Regions from separate parts of the Streptomyces sp. NPDC091281 genome, predicted to be linked through region 2. Evidence: riboswitches for the same ligand, from Rfam matches in the RefSeq annotation. Region 2 holds a riboswitch; each other region holds the start of a gene.
What was found. Region 2 has a riboswitch for cyclic di-AMP ahead of ACIQPQ_RS05205 (NlpC/P60 family protein). Riboswitches for the same ligand answer to the same signal wherever they lie in the genome.
Positions count from the first base shown of each region.

Region 1 (3,443 bases), on a different contig from region 2:
CAGGTCGGGCGCGAGCGCGACCGCGCCGGGAAGCTGGTCCGCCACGATCTGGTCGAGCAGTTTGCCGCGGACGGCGAGGTTGACGTAACGGAAGTCGCCCTCGGGCCTGCGGTCCGCGAGCAGGACCGCGAAACGGTCGGCCCAGCCGACGAACGCGCCGTCGGGGCCGGGGTCGCCGACGCCTTCGGTGAAGCTGTCCCCCAGCGCCACGTACGACCCGATCGGTGATCTCTTGTCGTTCTTCGAATCGTCTGCCACAACGGTTCATGATTCACCTTTGAATGTGACTTACGCGACCGTAGGCAGGGGTTGACGGGCGGTGAGATAAGCCACTCCTAAAGAGTTTCCCAATCAGGGAATAAGGGATCTTCCCCGGAACGGCGCCACAGGGCTGCGGCGGAATGGCGGAACGGCGTCGCGGAACACACCGAAGGCCGGGCCCCCTGGATGAGGGTCCGGCCTTCGGTGTGCGTGTCAGGTGTGGCTCGGGGTGCGGCGGTGTCAGCCGACCGAGACGCCGTGCGAGCGGAGGTAGGCGACCGGGTCGATGTCGGAGCCGTAGTCCGGGGTGGTGCGGATCTCGAAGTGCAGGTGCGGGCCGGTCACGTTGCCGGTGGCGCCCGAGAGGCCGACCTGCTGTCCGGCGGTGACGGTCTGGCCGCCGGAGACGGAGAGCGAGGACAGGTGGGCGTACTGGGCGTAGCGGCCGTCGGCGAGGCGGATGACGACCTGGTTGCCGTAGGCGCCGCCCCAGCCGGCCGAGACGACGGTGCCCGCGCCGACGGCCTTGAGGGAGGTGCCGGTCGGGACGACGAAGTCGACACCGGTGTGGTAGCCGCTGGACCACATGCTCCCGGACATCCGGTACGGGGTGCCGACGGCGGCCCCGGCGACGGGGGCGCTGAAGCCGCTCGCGTTCGAGGTGTCGGCGGCCTGGGAGGCGGAGCCGTCGGAGGAGCCGGAGGCCTTCGAGGAGCCCGCGGAGGACGAGGAGTCCGAAGACTTCGCGGAGTTGGACGACTGTGAGGACTTCTTCGAAGCGGACGAATCCGACTTCTTCGACGAATCACGCGGAGCCGACGGCGCCTTGGAGGCCTCCGTGGCGCCCGCCGGGGCCTTCTTGCCGATCGACAGCTTCAGGCCGGGGTGGATGAGCGACGGGTCGGCGCCGACGGCCTCGCGGTTGTCCGCGTAGAGGCGGGTCCAGCCGCCGCTGACGTGCTGCTCGTCGGCGATCTTCGAGAGGTAGTCGCCGGGGCGCACGGTGTACGTCGTGGCGGCCTTGGCGCCGTCGGCGGACGTCCGTGCGACGGGGGCGGCCTGGACGCTCTGCGCGGCGTGGGAGACGGCCTGGGCGGCGGGCGCCTCGGACGGCGCGGCCTGCGCTCCGCCGGCGCCCATCAGGGGGAGGGCCAGCGCGGCGCCGCCGGTTCCGGCGGCGGCGATCGAGCGGGTGAAGAACTGGGACTTGGGACGGCGGTGCTTACCCTTGGCGGGCATGGCGAATTCCTCTCCGGCGCCTGCGAGGTGAGCTGTCGGGTGCGGACTGGAGATGTCCGGCCGCGCGGGGACGCGGCTTTACCCCGAGCCGTTCCGGGAACCGGAACAGGCGTTACTACCTGTGGGTCCCCCGCTCCTGCCGTGTACGGGTGAGTGGGTGCGGAATCCGGGCGGCGGCAGGATTGGGCGTCCGTCCGGATGGGTCAGGAACGTAAGCGACCAAGACGCACGGGAACAAGCAGAGGTTGCGCTTCCGGTGCATTTCCCTTGATCCCCTTCCGGAATTCACGGTCACCCTGTGTCGACCGGGAGACGTCGCGGGCGGGGAACACCCGCGGAAATCAGGCGTATTACGTGAACATGACGCGCGACATACGGTCACGGATGAGACGCTGCTCACGTGACACCTCTCCAGGTCGCCCTATTCCAGGCCGAGTTGGAACGAAGAAGCCAATCGAGCCAATTCGACTAATTCCATCAATTCGGGCAGACATCCCAGATGTCACCTCACCGCACATCCAACCCAAGGGGGCCATCGGGGGAGGTGTCCGACAGCGGCCGGTGTTCCGGGCTCCTCCGGTTCGGCCGCCCCCGTGTCGTATGGTCGTGACGCAGTGGTCATGAACGTGATCACGAGAGTGGTCACGCAGGTGTTCCGGCGGCCGTCACGAGCCGCGTCGGCCGGAACCACGACCGGGAGGAGCCCCCGTGACGCAGCAGGTCCCGTCGACCGAGCCCGAGCTGGCCGCCGTACGCAACTTCCGGGACGTGGGCGGCCTGCCGACCACCGACGGACGGCGCGTGCGGCACGGCGTGCTGTTCCGCAGCGGCCACCTCGCGCACGCCACCGCCGAGGACGCGGCGTTCCTGTCCTCCCTGGGCCTGCACACCGTCTTCGACTTCCGCAACGCCGCGGACCAGAAGCTGGAGGGCCCCGACGTCGAGCTGCCGGGCACACGGAACGTCAACCTGCCGCTCTCCGACCCGGCGGACGGCGCCGAGTTCTGGAAGATGGTCCGCGACGGCGACCTCGCGCAGCTGCGGGAGATCCTGGGCGACGGCAAGGGCGCGGACCGGATGATCCAGTCCTACCGGGCGATCGTCCGGGAGCGCACCGCCGAGCACTCGCGGGTGCTGCACGCGCTCGCCGAGGACAGCGTGCCCGCGCTGATGCACTGCGCGGCGGGCAAGGACCGGGCGGGCCTGTCGATCGCGGTGACCCTGCTGGCGCTCGGCGTGGAGCGCGAGGCCATCGTCGCCGACTACCTGGAGTCCAACGCCAAGCACCGCCGCTACCGGGTGCACCGCAGCGGCAGCTCGGCCGAGGCGTTCTCCCCCGAGGTGATGGACCTGCTCGCCCCGCTCTTCGACGCCCGCGCCGCGTACCTCACGGCCGCCTTCGACACGATCGAGGAGACCTGGGGCGACGTCGACACCTACCTGGAGCGGGGTCTCGGCCTGTCCCCGCGGACCCGGGAGCGGCTGCGCGAGCGCCTGCTCGACTGATCCGCGCCCGACCCGGCGACGCCCGCCCGACGGGCACCCGACGTCCCGAGGCGGGCCTACTTCTTGGCGCCCACCTCGAACAGCAGCCACAGGAACCCGGCGAAGACGTGGCCGACGGCGATGTAGATGATCAGCCTGATCCACAGGCTGCGGGGGAACTTCTCCTCGATGTCGGTCACGGCGTCTCTCCATGGGTGGGGCCGAGGCACAGGGTGGCCGTCGGGCTCTGCAACAGGGTGTGGACGAAGAGGAGTTCGACGCCGTCGGGGTCCTGGGCGGCGATACGGTGCGGGGTCAGCGAGTCGAAGTGCGCGCTGTCCCCGGGGCCGAGCACGTGCGCGGTGTCGCCGAGGCGCAGCAGGAGCCGTCCGCGCAGGACGTGCAGCCACTCCTCGCCGGGGTGGACCCGCACGATGTCGCCCTGCGAGCCGTGCGGC
Region 1 is NZ_JBIVUY010000005.1:365,483-368,925, forward strand. Features, by position in the region: gene ACIQPQ_RS16125 (SGNH/GDSL hydrolase family protein) at 1-258, opposite strand, end outside; gene ACIQPQ_RS16130 (peptidoglycan DD-metalloendopeptidase family protein) at 502-1,500, opposite strand; cyclic di-AMP (ydaO/yuaA leader) riboswitch at 1,505-1,670, opposite strand; gene ACIQPQ_RS16135 (tyrosine-protein phosphatase) at 2,209-3,006, shown strand; gene ACIQPQ_RS16140 (DUF6126 family protein) at 3,063-3,185, opposite strand; gene ACIQPQ_RS16145 (helix-turn-helix domain-containing protein) at 3,182-3,443, opposite strand, start outside.
Region 1: another riboswitch for cyclic di-AMP. It lies ahead of ACIQPQ_RS16130 (peptidoglycan DD-metalloendopeptidase family protein); the one in region 2 lies ahead of ACIQPQ_RS05205 (NlpC/P60 family protein).

Region 2 (3,443 bases):
GAACAGCACCAGCGCGGTGTGCGCCAGCCAGGCCACACCCTCCGTACGCGCGAGGGTCGCCCCCAGTACGGCCAGCGCCTGTGTGGCCACACAACACAGGAACACCGCTCCGGGCATGTGGCGGCCCCAGTGCCGTACGACGTCGAAGAGCAGCACCGGCCACAGGAGCGCCGCCAGGGCGAGCAGCGCCTCCGCGAGGACCGGCCGGTCCAGGTCGGCCAGGCCGGTGCCCAGGACGGCGGTCGCCGCCACCGCCGTCAGCGCGCACGGTGTGCTCGCCTCGGCCCGCCACCGCTCACGCTGCACCAGCAGCCGGGCCGCGAAGTCCACCGCGAGCACCGCCCAGGCCACGCCCGACAGGACCAGGGCGATCCGGGACAGCGTCCCGTACCCGGCCAGCCGCAGGCCGACCCCGATGATGCCGGTCGCCATGACGGCGGCCCCGGCCGCCGCCGGACGCTGCGCCCACCAGGCGCGAAGGGAGGAGGAGCCGTGCATGCCGCCGATGCTAGGGAGCACCCGGCGGCGCGGACTCGGGCACACGCGCGCGGGCGCGGAAAACCACGGGATACGCCCAACGCGCGCCCGCACGCCCCTCCGCCCGCACGGCGCCCGCCCCGCTCAGGCCGCCCGTACGATGCCCGCCCCGCTCAGGCCACCCGTACGGCGCCCGCCCCGCTCAGGCCGGGCGCACCACGCTGTGGATCGATGACTCGCCGTCGTAGTAGATGGACTCCTCGCGTACGTAGGCGCCGGGCTTCGGGGCGTGGATCATCATGCCGTTGCCTATGTAGAGGCCGACGTGGGTGACGTCGGCGTAGAAGAAGACCAGGTCACCGGGGCGGGCGGCGGAGAGGGAGACCGTGGTGCCCTCCTTCACCTGGTCGTAGGTGACGCGCGGAAGGGTGACGCCCGCGGCCTTCCAGGCTGCCTGGGTGAGGCCGGAGCAGTCGTAGGAGCCGGGGCCGGTCGCACCCCAGACGTACGGCTTGCCGACCTGCGCGCGGGCGAACGCGATCGCCTTGGCGGCCTTGGTGGCGTAGGCGGGGTCGGAGGACGACGAGGAGCCCGAGCCGGACGACGAAGAACCGGACGACGAAGAACCGGACGACGAGCCCGAGGAGGAGCCGGAGGACGGGGTCTGCGAACCCGGCGACGCGTCGCTCGCCTCCTGGGCGGCGTCCGCCTTCTCCTGCGCCCGTGCCTGCCGCTCGGCCAGCTCTTTCGCCTCGCGCGCGGCCTTCTCCCGCTTCTCCTTCTCGATCGCCGCCAGCCGCGCCTTCTCCTGCGCCGTCAGCTGGGCCAGCAGCGCGCGGGCGCCGCTCAGCTTCTTCTGGACGGTGGCCTTGGCGGTGCGGAGGTCGCTCTGCGCGTCGGTGAGCGTGCCCAGGCTCTCGGCGGCCTCGCGGCGCTTCTTCATCGTCGCCGCCTGCTCGGTGACGTAGTCGTCGACGGCGCCCTTCTGGCGTTCGGTGAGGCGGCCCATCAGCTGGTTCTGGTCGAAGTAGTCCTGCGGGGAGTCCGCGAGCAGGAAGGTGGCCGTCTCGGGCGCGGAGGCGCCGGTGCGGTACTGCGCGGCGGCGGCGGAACCCAGGTCCTCCCGCGCCTCGTTGAGCTTCTGGGTGCGGCGGGCGACGTCGTCGAGGAGGGTGTCCACGCGCTTGCGCTGCTTGGTGGTCTTCTCCTTGGCCGCGTTGTACTTCTCGGTCGCCGTCTCCGCCTGCCGGTAGAGGTCGTCGACCTTCTTCTCCACCTCCTCCAGACTCGGCCGGTCGTCGGTGGCGGGTGCGGCGTTCGCCGTCTGGGAGAGCAGGGCCACCGAGGTGAGCGCGGCGGTGGCGAGAGCGGGGGTGCGGATGCCTGCTACGCGCGTCACTGACGGGCGTGGCCTGCGGTGCTGCGACGCCAAGGGAGGCGACTCCTTCCGTGCTCCGCCTACCGGGTTAGCTGTCGGGTTCGGGCGGGTGGTCCGGAAGGTTTGCCCTACGGCGCCTCCCGTGCGGGAGGTGGGCCGATTCACCCCAGAGATGTCGGTGGGTCCCCGGCTCCGGCTGCCGCGAGGGGGCGCGCCGGACTCGGCGGAGGCCGCGCGGCCCGGCGGGGATCGCCGGTGGAGGTCGTACGGCCTGCCCGGCACGGTAGCCAACTCGTATGGCCCGTGTGAAGGTTGATGGGCGATATGCCCGATACATTTTCGTGACCTTCGGGCGGGGCGGCTCCGGCGGTCACCTGGGGTGAGAGGGGGATGCCGGTAGGTGAGGGAGACGTTCCGGATGTGCGCGGCGGCCCGCACGGCAGCCGTACGACGTGCGGTACGGCAGCGGTACGACGGCGGTACGGCGGCCGTGTGACCGCCTCGCGGTGGTCGTCGCCGGGGAGGAAGTTCCGGGACCGGCGTTCGGTTGTCAGTGGGGCACCCTAGACTCGGAGAGCGATGAGCAGCCTCTTTGACGACAGCTTCCTGGCGGATCTCCAGGCCCCCCGCGGCCACGACGAGACGCCCCCGCCGCCCGAGGACGAACACGCTCCGGAGCAGGTTCCGGACGATCTGTTCGGCGGGAAGTTCGACGTGCCCCCGGACCGCGACACGCACTACCGCGACGGTGCCCCGCGCCCGGCCCTCGACGCCGCAGCCCTCCTGGAGGGGCTGAACGACAACCAGCGCGCCGCCGTCGTCCACTCCCACACCCCGCTGCTCATCGTCGCGGGCGCCGGTTCCGGCAAGACGCGCGTCCTCACCCACCGCATCGCGCACCTCCTCGCCGAGCGGCACGTCCATCCGGGACAGATCCTCGCCATCACCTTCACCAACAAGGCCGCGGGCGAGATGAAGGAGCGCGTCGAACAGCTCGTCGGCCCCCGGGCCAACGCCATGTGGGTGATGACGTTCCACAGCGCGTGCGTGCGCATCCTGCGCCGCGAGAGCAAGCGCCTCGGCTTCACGTCGTCGTTCTCGATCTACGACGCCGCCGACTCCAAGCGCCTGATGGCCCTGGTCTGCCGCGACCTGGACCTCGACCCCAAGCGGTATCCGCCCAAGTCGTTCAGCGCCAAGATCAGCAACCTGAAGAACGAGCTGATCGACGAGGAGGACTTCGCCGCCCAGGCCAACGACGGTTTCGAGAAGACCCTCGCCCAGGCCTACGCGATGTACCAGTCGCGGCTGCGTGAGGCCAACGCCCTCGACTTCGACGACCTGATCATGACGACGGTCAACCTGCTGCGCGCCTTCCCGGACGTCGCCGAGCACTACCGCCGCCGCTTCCGGCACGTCCTCGTCGACGAGTACCAGGACACCAACCACGCCCAGTACGCCCTGGTCCGCGAGCTGGTCGGCAACTCCGAGCACCCCGTCGACGTGCCGCCCGGCCCCGACGACCTGCCGCCCGCCGAACTCTGCGTGGTGGGCGACGCCGACCAGTCGATCTACGCCTTCCGCGGCG
Region 2 is NZ_JBIVUY010000002.1:158,437-161,879, forward strand. Features, by position in the region: gene ACIQPQ_RS05200 (tellurite resistance/C4-dicarboxylate transporter family protein) at 1-498, opposite strand, end outside; gene ACIQPQ_RS05205 (NlpC/P60 family protein) at 680-1,909, opposite strand; cyclic di-AMP (ydaO/yuaA leader) riboswitch at 1,918-2,077, opposite strand; gene pcrA (DNA helicase PcrA) at 2,435-3,443, shown strand, end outside.

Region 3 (3,443 bases), on a different contig from region 2:
GTGTTCCGTGCCTCCGGCCAAGGGTTCGCAAACTCCGGGGAACGTCCGGGGGACCTCACCGACCCCCGGCCGCTTCCCCGGAGGGTCTCGGAGGGTTCCTCGGGGCTTCTTCTCAGGGCCCCGCCAGGGACCCGCTCAGGGGTTGAGCCCCTTGTCGCGCAGCCAGGCGCCCGGGTCGATGCCGGAGGCGCTGCCGCCCGGGTGGACCTCCAGGTGGAGGTGGGCGCCGGTGACGTTGCCGGTGGCGCCGACGCGGCCGATGACGTCGCCGGTGCCGACCTTCTGGCCGACGCTGACGCTGATCGACGACTGGTGGGCGAACCACAGCTCGGTGCCGTCGTCGAGGGTCAGCACGGTCTTGTACCCGTACGACCCGTCCCAGCCCGCGGAGGTGATCGTGCCGCTGTGCACGGCCTTGATCAGGGTGCCGGTGGGGGCGGCGAAGTCGAGGCCGGTGTGGTACCCGGAGGACCAGTAGGCGCCCGCCTGGCCGAAGGTCGAGGTGATCGTGTACGACGAGGTCGGCAGCGTGTACTGCTTGGCCAGCTCGGCGAGGCGCTCGGCCTCGGCCTTCTTGGCGGCTTCCTCGGCGGCCTTCTTCTTGGCGGCCTCGGCCTTGGCCTCCGCCTCCTTCTCGGCCTTGGCGGCGGCGGCCGAGGCGGCCTTGGCGGCGGCTTCCTCGGCGGCCTGCTGCGCCTTGAGGTCGACCTGGGCCTGCTGCGACTCGGCCTGCGCCATGATCCGGCTGCGCAGCGACTCGCCCGCGCCGGTGTCGGAGCCCGCGCCGATGCCGGTACCGGTGCTCGCGGTGACGACGGCGCTGTCCTCGGCGACCGTCTCGGCGGCGAAGCTGCTGAGCGCGGGCGCCGTCTCCTCGGGGGTGTCGTCGTCCGAGATCAGGGAACCCACGTTGGGCAGGTCCGGCAGGGAGATGGAGACGGGGGGCTTGCCCGTGTTGGCGCTGGCCATCCCGGCACCGCCGACGGCGGCTATGACACCGACGCCGAGGACGGTGGAGCTGCGGGCGAGTCCGCCACGCTGCTTGGCGACGCGGTGCTTGCCACGGACCGGGCGGACGGACTCCGCGGTGGGATTCCACTCCTCCCAGGGGCCCTCGTCGGTGCGGTAGCTGCCGTAGCCGAAGGTCTGGCTGGGCACGGCGGGGGCTTCGGGGGCAGGCGGGTTCGACGCCACGCGGGCGTACTCCTTTCCTTCCGTCGCCTACCGGGTTAGCTGACGGGTTCGGAGCGGGAAGGTCTCCTACGCGCGTATACCGGCCGTGTTTCCACGGCGGCTTCCGCGTGATTCACCCCAAGGTGGTGGTTCCCCGGTTCCCTTACGGGATTCGGCGCGTGCGCACGGAGCCGACTCTTGTGACGGCTGGGACGACCGCGCTGCGTTATCGAACGTTAATAGACCCGGGCCCGGGATTCCAAGCCGTTCCGCTTGATCAACAAGATTTCTGGCCTGGACTTTCACCCCAGGAGCGGTGAAAAACGGGCGAGTTGACCTCGCCCGAGGAATAACCCGGCGGCCCGCTTAAACCTGACGGTGACTCAGCTGTAACCGCAGCCCACTCGCGTGATCACCGCACGTGACGAAGGTCAGGGGTGGCGGACGGCGAGCAGCGCCATGTCGTCCGTGGTCGCGCCCCCGGTGTGCCGGTGCACGTCCTCGGCGAGGGCGGCGATCACCGCGGCCGGGTGCCCGAAGATCCGTCCGGCGAGGCGCTGCGCGGGGTCGTAGAACCGGCCGGAGCGGTCGCGGGCCTCGGAGAGGCCGTCGGTGTAGAGCAGCAGCGTGGCCCCCGCCGGGAAGGGCGTCTCCTCGGCCCGCCCCGGCACGGGGTGGAGGTCGCCCATGCCCAGCGGCAGGGCGGGGTCGCGGACGTCGAGCACGCGCACCGCGCCGTCGGCGTGCAGCAGCAGCGGGGGCGGATGGCCGTGGCTGAGCAGCCGCAGGACGCCGTCGCCGTGCGGGAGTTCGGCGAGAACGGCGGTGGCGAACCCCTCGGCGGCGTGCAACCGCGCGCCCACATCGGACGGACCGCCGCCGCGCCCCGGGTCGTAGGGGTCGTACGAGTCGTACGGATCTTCCGAGGCGTGCGGGCCGTAGGGGTCGTACGGGTCGCGCGCGTCTCGCCCGTCCTGCGGGGCGGACGGGTCGTACGGGTCGTAGGGGTCCCGGTGGACGCACCACTCCACGCCCTGGCGGGTCAGGGCGTGCTCCAGCCGTGCGGCGACCGCCTCCAGGGTGGCTTCGCGTTCGGCGGCCTCGCGGAAGGCGCCGATGACGGTGGCGACGGCGGCGACGGCCCCCATCCCCTTGCCGCGGACGTCCCCCACGATGAGCCGGACGCCGTGGGCGCTGTCCTGGACGGCGTAGAGGTCGCCCCCGATGGCGGCGTCGCGCTGGGCGGCCTGGTAGCGGGCGGCGACGCGGTAGCCGCCGATGCGGTCGGGGGGCCGGGGCAGCACCGCGCGCTGGGTGGCCTCGGCGATGTGCCGCGCGGAGGCGAGGCGGGCGTCGCCCCGGCGCAGGACCTGGTTGAGGAGCGCGGCGAGGACGGTGACCGTGACGACGGTGACCAGTTCGGTGATGGTGGTCTCGTCGGGCCGCACGTGGTGGTAGGCGTGCACCAGGTAGGTCGCGGCGAGGGCGGCGAGCCCGGTGACGAGGGTGCCGGTGAGGGTGAAGAAGGGGGCGGCGACGAGCGGGGCGGCGGTGAAGAAGGGGATCGCGGTGAAGTACTCGGGGGTGCTGACGTCGTAGCCGATGCCGCCGACGATCAGCAGGGCGGGCAGGAGGCGCAGCAGGGTGCGCGGGGACGGACGCCGCCCGCGCACGCCGGATGCGGCCCGGGGCCCCTTGTCGTCCACTCCCCCAGGCTGGCGGGGTCCGGGACGGGCGGCGAGCGGGGTGGTCCGACCGGAGGACCACCCGGACGGGAGGACCATCCGCGCCGGAGGCGCACAACGACCGAGGGCCGGAACCCTGTAAAGGATTCCGGCCCTCGGCCTTCAGTAGCGGGGACAGGATTTGAACCTGCGACCTCTGGGTTATGAGCCCAGCGAGCTACCGAGCTGCTCCACCCCGCGTCGTTGTGTTCACAGCCTACGTCATTTCTGAGGCGCTCGTGACCACGGGTGGTTCCGGGGGCGTACGGGGGCTACGGGTCCGGCTCAGAGGAGGTGCTGGTTGGGGGCCTTGGCCTGGGACTCGTACGCCGGGAGGACGAGGACGTCCGCGCCCGCGGCGGTGAGCAGGCCGGTGCCGTCGGCGTCGGGGACGAAGGTGTCGGGCTCGCGCCAGGCCGTCACCACGCGGCGGACGCCCGCGTCGAGGATCAGGCGGGCGCAGGGCGCCGGGCGGGAGGCGCGGCGCACGCAGGGCTCCAGGCTGGAGTAGACGGTGGCCGTGGGCAGCCGCGGGTCGGCCGGGTC
Region 3 is NZ_JBIVUY010000008.1:403,177-406,619, reverse strand. Features, by position in the region: gene ACIQPQ_RS23080 (M23 family metallopeptidase) at 136-1,194, opposite strand; cyclic di-AMP (ydaO/yuaA leader) riboswitch at 1,202-1,361, opposite strand; gene ACIQPQ_RS23075 (PP2C family protein-serine/threonine phosphatase) at 1,605-2,879, opposite strand; tRNA gene ACIQPQ_RS23070 (tRNA-Met) at 3,025-3,098, opposite strand; gene ACIQPQ_RS23065 (dihydrofolate reductase family protein) at 3,183-3,443, opposite strand, start outside.
Region 3: another riboswitch for cyclic di-AMP. It lies ahead of ACIQPQ_RS23080 (M23 family metallopeptidase); the one in region 2 lies ahead of ACIQPQ_RS05205 (NlpC/P60 family protein).

Region 4 (3,443 bases), on a different contig from region 2:
GGTCCGCACAATTGACTGCCCTTTGTATACGGCCCTCGTGTTAATGGCGCGGACCGGACATGTTTACGGCATGTTGCGAAGTCCTCACACGGTCCGGGCGGTCCCCCCGCGCGAAGCGCAGCCGGTGCGCGGACGTCGCGCGCTCGGTGTGCAGCGCCGTGACCGCCCGCGCGCGCTCGTGGTCGCCGCGCGCCACCGCGTCCACGATCGCCCCGTGCTCGGTCCAGGACTCCAGCGGGTCGGCGGGCGCCTCCACCGCGTACATCCAGGAGATCTTGTGGCGCAGCTGGGTCAGCGTGGCGGTCAGGGACTGGCTGCCGGATGCCTGGGCCAGCGTCTCGTGGAACCAGCCGCCCAGGGAGCGCAGGTCCTCGCTGTTGCCCCTCCTGGCCCGCTCCTGGCCCAGCCGGACGAGTCCGCGCAGCACCTTGAGGTGGGCCTCGGTGCGCCGCTGGGCGGCCCGCGCGGCGCCGAGCGGCTCCAGCAGCATCCGCATCTCCAGGAGGTCGGCGGCCTCCTGCTCGGTCGGTTCGGCCACGCACGCGCCCGCGTGGCGCCGGGTGACCACGAAGCCCTCGGCCTCCAGCGTGCGCAGGGCCTCGCGGACGGGGACGCGCGAGACACCGTAGCGGCGCGCGAGGAGTTCCTCGGTGAGGCGGCCGCCGCGCTCGTAGACACCCGCGACGATGTCGTCCCGGATGGCCGTGCACACCGAATGTGCCGGAATTCGCATGACCGACCTCCGCGGTAATCCCCGTGAAACGTCGACGATTGACGTGTGTTCCGTGACTCTATTGCAACGTGCGGGAATTTCCGATGGCAGCCGGGAATCCAGGGATATTTTTTGGCCGACACGGGGCCGAAAACGGCGAAAGCCCCGGCCGCGGGGGCCGGGGCTGGACGTCCTGTCGCCGTCCGCTGTCGGACGCGTCCGCCGTCAGACGCGTACGCCGTGCTGCCGGAGGTAGCCGACGGGGTCGAGGTCGGTGCCGTACTCCTGGCCGCTGCGGGCCTCGAAGTGCAGATGCGGTCCGGTGACGTTGCCGGTGGCGCCGGAGAGCGCGATGCGCTGCCCGGGGAGGACCCGCTGTCCCACCGAGACGGCCACGGAGGACAGGTGCCCGTACTGGGTGTACGTCCCGTCGTGCATCCGCAGGACGACCTGGTTGCCGTACGCGCCGCCCCAGCCCGCCTCCACGACGGTGCCGCCGCCCACCGCGTGCACGGGGGTGCCGGTCGCGGCGTGGAAGTCGATCCCGGTGTGGCTGCCGGAGGACCACAGGGAGCCGCCGGAGCGGTACCCGGTGGAGACGTAGGAGCCGCTGATCGGCGCCACGAAGGTGTTGAGACGCTTGCGCTCGGCCTCGCGGGCGGCGCGCGCCCTGGCCTCCCGCTCCGCCTTGACCTTGGCCGCGGCCTGCGCGGCGGCCTCCTTGCGCTCGGCCTCCCGCTCCGCGGCCTGCGACTGGACGGCGGCCTGGTCGTCGACGCGCGCGGCGACGGTCTCGCCGACGATGACGACGGGGGTGAGCCCGGTCCGTTCGGCGGGCGCCTCGGCGGCGTGGGCCGGCGCGGAGGCGACGGTGGCGAGGACGCCGGTGGTGGTGAGCGCCGCGACACCCGCCACGCGGGCGGTGGTGCGCTGCGTGCGGCCGGGTCGCCGGTGCTTCCCGGAGGCGCAGATGAACGCCATGGAGGTGAGCGGTCCTTTCCTTCCCTCTCGCCTACCGGGTTAGCTGACGGGTTCGGAGCAGGAAGGTCTCCTACGGGCCCCCTCGCCTGCGCGCGGGCACCCGATTCACCCCAGGGACTGCCTTCGTTGGGTCCCCGGCTCCCCTGGCTCGCGCCGTACGGGGACTCGGCGATGACTGTCCGGTGCCGCGGGCGCGGCGCACTGCCTGACGGACAGCCCGGACGAACCTAGACACCCACGCCTTCGATTCCCAAACGGGAGGGGGCCTTTGTAGCGCATGACACAGGCCAGAGGGGCCGCCTCCCCCGCAAATCGGGCATGCCGACGGGAGGGGAGTGAGTGGCGGGCCGAGGGAACGCGGTCGGCCGAACCTCGGGCCCCGGGAGGCTGATACGCCTTCCGGGGCCCAGGTCGCACACGCGTCGTGCGGCGACGAGCGGGCGACGCGCGCGTGGCACGCGGGCGCCACGCGCGGGCGACGCCGCTCGGTCACTCGGTCACTCGGCGGAGACGACCGTCACGTCGCCGATGCCGAGCGCCTCGACGGGCGCCTTGATCTGCGCGGCGTCACCGACGAGCACCGTGACCAGGCGGTCGACCGGGAAGGCGTTGACGACCGCGGCGGTCGCCTCCACGGTGCCGGTCTCGGCGAGTTGACGGTAGAGCGTCGCCTGGTAGTCGTCCGGCAGGTGCTGCTCGACCTGGTCGGCGAGCGTGCCCGCGACGGCGGCGGCCGTCTCGAACTTCAGCGGGGCCACACCGACGAGGTTCTGCACGGCCACGTCGCGCTCGGCGTCGGTCAGCCCGCCCTCGGCGAGGGTGCGCAGCACCTTCCACAGATCGTCCAGCGCGGGACCGGTGTTGGGGGTGTCCACGGAGCCGCTGATGGCGAGCATCGCGGCGCCCGACCCGTCCGGCGCGGACCGCAGGACCTGCCCGAAGGCGCGCACGCCGTACGTGTAGCCCTTCTCCTCACGCAGGACGCGGTCCAGGCGGGAGGTGAGGGTGCCGCCGAGGCAGTACGTGCCGAGGACCTGGGCGGGCCACACGCGCGCGTGCCGGTCGGCGCCGACGCGGCCGATGAGCAACTGGGTCTGGACGGCGCCGGGCCGGTCCACGATGACGACCCGTCCGGTGTCGTCGGCGGTCACCGGCGGCACCGGGCGCGGCTGCGCCGAGGAGCCCGTCCAGGCGCCCAGGGTCTCGCCGAGCAGCGCGTCGAGGTCGACACCGGTGAGGTCGCCGACGACGACGGCGGTGGCCGTGGCGGGCCGGACGTGCTTCTCGTAGAACGCGCGCACGGCGGCGGAGTCGATCTTGTCGACCGTCTCTGCGGTGCCCTGCCGCGGACGCGACATGCGCGCGGTGGCCGGGAACAGCTGCCGGGAGAGTTCCTTGGCGGCGCGCCGGCCCGGGTTGGCCAGCTCGTGCGGGATCTCGTCCAGGCGGTTGCGCACCAGGCGTTCGATCTCGCCGTCGTCGAACGCGGGCGCGCGCAGGGCGTCGGCGACCAGGCCGAGCGCCTTGGCGAGCCGGGAGACCGGCACCTCCAGGCTGAGCCGTACGCCGGGGTGGTCGGCGTGCGCGTCGAGGGTGGCGCCGCAGCGCTCCAGCTCGGCGGCGAACTCCTCCGCGGAGTGCTTGTCGGTGCCCTCCGAGAGAGCGCGCGCCATGATCGTGGCGATGCCGTCGAGTCCGGCCGGTTCGGCGTCCAGGGGCGCGTCCAGGTTGACCTCGACGGCGACGACCT
Region 4 is NZ_JBIVUY010000010.1:209,042-212,484, forward strand. Features, by position in the region: gene ACIQPQ_RS25410 (GntR family transcriptional regulator) at 41-733, opposite strand; gene ACIQPQ_RS25415 (M23 family metallopeptidase) at 938-1,693, opposite strand; cyclic di-AMP (ydaO/yuaA leader) riboswitch at 1,707-1,874, opposite strand; gene ACIQPQ_RS25420 (M16 family metallopeptidase) at 2,191-3,443, opposite strand, start outside.
Region 4: another riboswitch for cyclic di-AMP. It lies ahead of ACIQPQ_RS25415 (M23 family metallopeptidase); the one in region 2 lies ahead of ACIQPQ_RS05205 (NlpC/P60 family protein).